Regions from separate parts of the Paenibacillus sp. FSL P4-0338 genome, predicted to be linked through region 1. Evidence: riboswitches for the same ligand, from Rfam matches in the RefSeq annotation. Region 1 holds a riboswitch; the other holds the start of a gene.
What was found. Region 1 has a riboswitch for S-adenosylmethionine ahead of metA (homoserine O-acetyltransferase MetA). Riboswitches for the same ligand answer to the same signal wherever they lie in the genome.
Positions count from the first base shown of each region.

Region 2: another riboswitch for S-adenosylmethionine. It lies ahead of MKZ07_RS17445 (methionine ABC transporter ATP-binding protein); the one in region 1 lies ahead of metA (homoserine O-acetyltransferase MetA).

Region 1 is NZ_JBBOCG010000002.1:2,078,209-2,082,239, reverse strand. It holds gene MKZ07_RS33035 (aminotransferase class I/II-fold pyridoxal phosphate-dependent enzyme) at 1-981, opposite strand, end outside; gene metA (homoserine O-acetyltransferase MetA) at 1,030-1,947, opposite strand; SAM riboswitch class I at 2,064-2,195, opposite strand; gene corA (magnesium/cobalt transporter CorA) at 2,623-3,558, shown strand; gene MKZ07_RS33020 (HRDC domain-containing protein) at 3,730-4,031, opposite strand, start outside.
Region 2 is NZ_JBBOCG010000001.1:3,964,071-3,968,101, forward strand. It holds gene MKZ07_RS17435 (MetQ/NlpA family ABC transporter substrate-binding protein) at 124-972, opposite strand; gene MKZ07_RS17440 (methionine ABC transporter permease) at 1,031-1,699, opposite strand; gene MKZ07_RS17445 (methionine ABC transporter ATP-binding protein) at 1,699-2,715, opposite strand; SAM riboswitch class I at 2,818-2,953, opposite strand; gene MKZ07_RS17450 (Cthe_2314 family HEPN domain-containing protein) at 3,045-3,791, opposite strand; gene MKZ07_RS17455 (UbiD family decarboxylase) at 3,818-4,031, opposite strand, start outside.

The sequences.
Region 1 (4,031 bases):
CAGACTCTCGGCGAAGGCGATTAGCTTGATATGGCGGAGCAGCGGCTCCACATAGCTGGCCTCTTTTACCTTGAAGGAGAAGATCCCGGTGTTGCCGGAGGACTGGCGGTTCTGAATGGCATAGCCCGGATGGTCCGGCAGACCCGGATGGAAGACCTCGGCAATAGCCGGATGCTTCTGCAGATAACGGGCGATGGCCAGGGCATTGCTCTCATGCCGCTCCATGCGCAGCGCCAGGGTCTTCATACCTTTCATCAGCTGATAGCTGTCATTCGGCGCGAGAACCGCTCCCAGAGAGTTATGCAGGACGGCCATTTCAGCAGACAATTCTGCGCCCTTGGTCACAATCAGCCCAGCCAGCACATCGTTATGCCCGCCCAGATACTTAGTCGCACTGTGAACCACGATATCTGCTCCAAGCTCCAGCGGGCGCTGGAAGAACGGAGTCAGCAGCGTATTATCTACAATCGTGAGCAGCCCGTGACGGCGGGCCCAGGTACATACGGCTTCGACATCCGTAATCATCATCAGCGGATTGGTCGGCGTCTCAATGAATACGGCTTTTGTCCCCGGCTGGCGGGCTGCTTCCAGTCCATCCAGATCGTTCGTATCTACATAGGAGGCACTGATGCCGTATTTGGAGAGAATCCGTTCCAGCAACCGGTAGGTTCCGCCGTACAGGTCGAGCGACACAATGAGATGGTCCCCTTGTCCAAACAAGGTGAACACCGTAGTCAGCGCAGCCATACCGGAAGCGCAGGCGAAGCCGGCATCCCCGGATTCCAGGGCCGCTGCCGCTTCTTCGAGGACAGAGCGGGTAGGATTTTTGGTGCGGATGTAGTCAAAGCCTGTGCTCTGCCCAAGTCTAGGGTGACGGAAAGCCGTCGCATGATAAATCGGGTAATTAATGGCCCCGGTGGCGGGGTCCTCCATCGAACCAATCTGTGCCAGTCTGCTCTCAATTCTCAGTTTCTCATCCATCTCCATTGCCTCCTGATTAATTACTTCTATTAAGAATAAGTTAACCTCTTAGATAAATGCCCCGATATCGTAAGGAGTCTCCTGGTATACATAGTAATTGAGCCAATTAGCGAATAATAAGTTGGCATGGGCGCGCCAGACTGCCGGCGGAGTACGCGTCGGATCATCCTTGGGATAATAGTGCTTCGGCAAGGCAACCTCCAGCCCTTTTGCGATATCCCGGTCATACTCCCATTTCAGCGAGAAGGGATCATATTCCGAATGTCCGGTAACAAAAATCTGCTTCCCGTCATGCGTAGCCACCAGGTACACCCCGGCTTCCTCGGATTCTGCCAGAATCTGCAGCTCCGGGTTCCGCTCAATATCTTCACGGGAGACATCGGTATGGCGGGAATGCGGAACATGGAACACTTCATCGAAGCCGCGCAGCAGCTTGACATTATTATGGCTCATCGTATGCGGAAACACTCCGAAGCATTTGTCCGGCAGACTCACCTTGCGCACACCAAAGTGATGATACAGTCCTGCCTGTGCCGCCCAACAGATGTGCATGGTCGAGGTTACATTCTGTTTGCTCCACTCAAAAATCACTTTCAGCTCTTCCCAGTAGTTGACATCCTCGAATTCAAGTTGTTCTACGGGAGCGCCCGTTACAATCAAGCCGTCGAACCGGCGGTGGCTGATCTCATCAAAGGTTTTGTAAAAGCTCTTCAAATGCTCAGCCGAAGTATTCTTCGACGTATGGGAGCTGGGATGCAGCAGAACAACATCCACCTGAAGCGGGGAATTCCCGATAAGGCGCAGCAGCTGGGTCTCAGTAGTTTCTTTGGTAGGCATCAGATTCAGGATGGCGATCCGCAGGGGACGGATATCCTGATGGAAAGCCTGGCTTTCATCCATTACAAAAATATTCTCACCGGATAACACTTCTTTGGCCGGCAGGCTGTCGGGAATTTTGATAGGCATTGCTGTTCACTCCTTAACTGAAATGGGGTTCCACTTGGTGGTTCAACCTGAGGCAGGGTAGCGAAAAAAGACCTTTCCCGGGCGAGAAAGGTCATATCATGCAGTCATATGCGCCTCTCTCATCTGCCAGAGAACTTCCGCCGGACGAATAACGCCCTGCAAAGCTTCCGCAAGAATTAGCACCGTGCGCTCACACGCCGGTTGCCGGGTTTCATCGGGCTAGTCCCTCCACCTGCTCTTGATAAGATTTAGCTGTATTCAGTTGAATAACCTTAAGCATCCGAAAGATGCTTTTTCTTAAATTTCACTTTAAATCATGAACCTCCTTTTCGTCAAGTCCATACAATGCTGAAGGGGCCTTATGACAGAAAACAATTTCTCTTGTAAGACCCATATCCCGGCGTTATACTAGACAAGTGTTTCAACCAAAATAAACGGCGAAAAGAAGAGGTGAGAGAACAATGGAAGGCGACCCGGGCTCGCGAATATGCGTGCAGAATGAACAACCACACAGGATTAACATCAGCTTGCCGGCGGCGGGAGCCCTTTTTCTTCATGCTCTCGGACCGTCTTTTGGCCTTCATCCATGATTGTACCACCGGCCAAGCTGATTTTTTCCGTGTGCTGAAATTAGCATACCCCTGGAGAAGACCAGGGACATAAGGAGTGAATCAGATGAAAATCCGGCTGGTGAATGCAGGGGTTTTTACGCCTGTTGACAACATTGAAGAAACATTAACGCCCCCTGCTGAGGGGTTCTACTGGATTGATGCCGATGTGGAGGACCTTGTAGAGCTTCAGCCTATATACGGACTGCATGATCTGGCTGTGGAAGACTGTCTTAGTGAAGAGGATCAGCGTCCGAAGCTGGAGATTTATGAGAGTCATTATTTCATCGTGGTGAACAGCATCCGGTTCGATGATGAGGAAATTTTCCTCCGTGCGCTTAACGTATTCCTTGGCAGACATTATATTATTACCGTTACGAAGCAGAAGATCCATGAGCTTCGTGTCCTGAAGCCCGTACTGTGGGAGCAGGAGGTCAGTACGCCTGACCGCTTCCTGTATCTGCTGATCGACCTCGTTGTCGACAACTTCTTCTCGGTCGGTGACCGGATTGAAGCGCGGATCGAGAAGCTGGAGGAAGACATCCTCATGCATACCAAGAAATCGCATCTGAGCGAGATCATTGGTCTGCGCAGTGAGATTCTCTGGCTGAAGAAGATGCTCGGCCCGCAGAAGGAAGTTATCAACACGCTCAACAAAAAGGATCTTCGCCTGATCGACGATCAGCTGCAGAAGTATTTCAGCGATATCTATGAGAATGCGGTCAAGATCTCTGAAACCTTCGAAACGTACCGCGATCTCATGGGTAACTTGCGTGAAGCTTATCAGTCCAGTATTGCGAACCGCGCTAATGAAATCATGCGTGTATTTACGGCAATTACCACTATATTCATGCCGCTGACCGTGATTACCGGGATCTACGGCATGAACTTTGACAATATCCCGGAGATCCACACCGAGTACGGCTACTATGGCGTCATTGCCGTCATGGTGACGCTAGGCTGCGGAATGCTCATTATCTTCCGTAAGAAGGAGTGGCTATGAAGCAGAGCGGACGAATACGAAGGACGAAGGCACCGTATACCCGGTTATTCCGGGACCCGGGGAGCCTTCGTCTTTTTGGTATGTCACCAGTATGTAATGCGTCTGCGCCGATGAAAAATCCCGGTCATCAGGACCGCAGATTGGGGCCGCTTCAGGCCGCCGGTCACCCCCTTACAAAGGGGCAGCCATTCCAAGCGCGGCCGGATGCTCCCGCCGGAAGCGGATGCGGATCAGCCGCAGGCGTTCGTAATACAGATCGAGTCCGTCAGCAGGAACGAAAGGTTCACCGTAAGCTTTGTAAAGAACAGGCTTCAGGAAGTTGTCGCCGATCAGTTCATAGGCTGTCCAAATATTGTTCTGTTCTTCGGGGCTCACTCCGCTCAGCTCCAGGGCAATAAGCTTCTCGGCCGAGTATCCGTCCTTCTCCAGCTCCTCTACTACTTCAAGCACTTCACGGCGGGAAACTCCGCTAA
Region 2 (4,031 bases), on a different contig from region 1:
ATTTCGTCTGTAGGATCAACCACCTGGCTTCGCAAAAAAACCAGAAGCCGCTCCGCTGGCCAATTCTGGCTACCGGGCTTCTTCTGGTCTCACTAGGATTACTCAGCTTGCCTAAGCTTAAGCTTAGAATGCCGGAATAATCGCTCCGTCATATTGCTTATCGATGAATGCCTTCGCTTCCGGGGATGTCAGCGCTGCTGCCAGCTTCTGAATGGCATCGGAATCCTTATTGTCAGGACGGGCAACCAGCAGGTTGGCATACGGGGAGTCGCCGCCTTCAATGAACAACGCATCCTTGGTAGGAGACAGCTTAGCATCCAGTGCAAAGTTGGTGTTGATCAGCGCCAGGTCTACTTCATCCAGCTGACGGGGCAGCATGGCTGCATCCAGCTCAATGATATCCAGCTTCTTGGCGTTCTCAGTGATATCCGCTTTGGTAGAGGCAATATTGGTGTCATCCTTCAGCTTGATCAGGCCGTTCTTAGCCAGCAGAATCAATGCGCGTCCGCCGTTCGTTGCATCATTCGGAATTGCAACCTTTGCACCCTCTGCCAATTCGTCAATCGATTTGATTTTTTTGGAATAAGCGCCAAATGGCTCTACATGAACAGCAGTTACAGATACGAGATCTGTGCCGTTCTTGGCGTTCTGATCATCCAGGTAAGGCTTGTGCTGGAAGAAGTTCGCATCGAGCTGCTTCTCGGCAAGCTGTGTATTGGGAAGAATATAATCTGTGAATTCTTTAATTTCCAGCTTAATGCCTTGGGCTTCAAGCAGTGGGGCAATCGCTTTGAGGATTTCCGCATGCGGTACAGGAGAAGCACCAATAACCAGGGTTACCGGGTCCGCAGCAGGCTCTGTAGTCGGTTCTGTAGCAGCAGAATTCGTGGTGTTATTGGCCTTGTTGTTTCCGCAAGCGGCAAGCACCAATACCAAGGTCAGGCTGAAGAATGTAAGCAGTACTTTTTTCATCTGTAAATCCCCCTCTAATCCATATGTTTTATTGAATAAGGCTATATGTGGACGTACCTTATTTCCGTGTAAAATGTCTTACCAGCCGGTCACCGGCCATTTGCAGCAGTTGGACGAGTATTACTATCAGTGCCACTGCGATAATCATAACTTCCTTCATATAACGGTAATAGCCGTAACGGATCGCCAGATCCCCCAGACCGCCGCCGCCAATAAATCCCGCCATGGCAGTATAAGAGACAAGGGTCACTAAAGTAATGGTTATTCCGGCAAGCAAGCCCGGACGAGCCTCCGGCAGCAAGACGCGCATCACGATCTGCCCGGTGGATGCCCCCATGCCCTGCGCTGCTTCAATAATTCCCCGGTCAACCTCCCGCAGCGCCGTTTCCACCAGTCTGGCGAAAAAGGGAGCCGCACCGACCACCAGTGCCAGAATGGTTCCGCGCACACCGATGGAGGTGCCCATAATGATCTTGCTGAGCGGAATCAGGGCCACCATGAGAATGATAAACGGAACGGAACGCAGGATATTTACGATAAATGATAATGCCGAGTAAACAGCTCTGATAATAGTGTTATTTGATCTCCCCCATAAATATAGCATAATTCCGAGCGGTAAACCAAGGATAATTGTGAATAATCCTGAAATAACTACCATGTTAAGTGTAGCCACCGTTGCATCGAGCATTTCTGCCCAATCAATCTTATTAAAATCCAGTCCGCCCATCAGGAAATCACCTCCACATCAAGACCTTGCGCTACTAACTCCGTAAGCGTGGCTTCAACCGCATCGGCAGGTCCTTCGAACCGTACAATCAGCTGCCCGTAAGGAACATCCTTGATCGTTGAGATCGTGCCATGGAGAATGGCGAAGTGAACCCCTGTTCCTTGAACCACCTGTGAGAGCGTGGATCCGTAAGTCTTTTGCCCGAGAAAAGTGATTTTGACCGACTTCGTGTAGCCTGGGTGCACAGCATCAATTGCTTGCCGGAGCGGTCCATCCGACTGGGTCTCACTGCGGATGAATTCCCTGGTAACCTCATGCTTCGGCTTCAGAAATACCTCGGCCACTTCACCCTGCTCCACAATACCGCCTCCATGGATCACGGCAACACGGTCGCAGATGCTCTGAATCACATGCATCTCATGTGTAATCAGCACGATGGTCAGATGGAATTTGCTGTTGATATCCATCAGCAGGCGAAGAATGGAGTCTGTCGTCTGCGGATCAAGCGCCGAGGTCGCTTCATCGCATAACAGAACGTCCGGATCACTCGCCAACGCCCGGGCGATCCCGACACGCTGCTTCTGTCCGCCGGATAGCTGAGCCGGGTACTTATTCCAGTGCTCCTCCAGTCCAACCAGGGCGAGCAGATCTTTAACCTTTTGTTCAATCTCATTCCTTCCGGCTCCGATCAGCCGCAGTGGAAACGCGATATTATCATAGACTGTAGCCGATGAGAGCAGATTGAAATGCTGAAAAATCATCCCGATCTTGCGCCGCTGCTCTTGCAGCTGTCTCTGGCTAAGCGCTGTAAGCTCCACACCGTCCACCCACACCTCGCCCGCAGTCGGGCGCTCGAGCAGATTAATGCAGCGGATCAGCGTGCTTTTGCCGGCCCCGGAGTGACCGATCACCCCGAAGATTTCACCCTTCTTAATCGACAGGCTCAGCGCAGAGAGTGCAGTTGCCTGCTTACTGCCTTTGCCGTACACCTTGGTTATATCCTTCAATTCTATCAACCGCTGCGTCCCCCTTCTGTTCTAGCTTCCATCATTGCAATAAAAAGACCCCCTACGATCCATGCAGATCGCAAGAGGCCCTGTGTGTATAATGACAATGCCTTCTCATCTGCCAAATACCCCAAAACCGGCGGCATTGTAGGAATTAGCACCATGACATTTGGGTACAGCGTAAAGCTGTATTCAAACCGGTTGCCGGGCTTCATCGGGCCTATCCCTCCGCCGCTCTCGATAAGATAATAGTATGAAGTTATATATTCCGTATCATGTCAGAAGTTAATGTATGCCTAAGTATATTCAGTTTCGAGTTTTTTGTCAAAGGTAAGTTTTTACGAACGGGCATGCCCGGATTTCGGGCCTGGGACCGCTAATTTCTTGTGCCATTGCGCATTCCCGTACTTGTATGCGGCTGCCAGTGATTGGCATACCATCTCCAGACTCTGCTTCAAATCCTCCAGATGGCTGTCCAGATCCTCCAGACGGATCTTATCATGCAATCCCTGGTGACGCTGCCAGAGATCGTCGGTCATCTCCGCGTTCATGTAATGGATCTCGGCATTCCGCCGCTTGCGCAGATTCTCCACCGGCTCCCGGTAGGAATTCCTGATCCGCTCCAGTTCGTCCGCCAGCGGATGATGCGCATGAAGCAGCTGAAATTGCCTCAGCACCGTAAAGTAGGAGAAATGCGTTTTCACCTTGCCTGTATTGAGATTGTACAGATTGTTCAGCACCGTGCCCAGCTTGTCCAGCAGCGAGAAGACACGGATGAAGCCATCCTTGTAGAAATACACATATCTGGCGTACTCCCCCTGCTCGGTGGACGACATATCATCCATATAACCGGCTATTACTGACTTCCGGAAAAAGGCGGCTGCGAACCAGCTCTGCTCCAGCTCATCCAGAGAGGAGATCAAGCCCCGTGTCCAGATTTCCAGCTTGCGGTATTCATGGTCATGGTCTTCATGTGCCGCCATCTCCTTGCGCAGCATGGAGGCAGCCTTCGCCATGGATTCCATAGCTTCAGCCAGCACACCGCTGTTCACGCGGGGCGGCTCTCCCAGTAATGTCCGCAGCATATTTTGACCCTCCTTAAAGTTCACTTCTACGCTAGAGGAAAATAATGATTCCAATTGCGGTCTACCCGCTTCGCAATATCCTCGCTCGGAGCCAGCTCCTCCGGGTATCCCGGCTTCATCCGGGCATCTATAATGATCGGCAGCGTATAGCTGACACTGCCCCGTTGTACCCCAGCCGCCGAATAAATATCGTCCGCTGGATTGAAGCGGGTGAATACAGACCACAGGAATGAGGTCTGC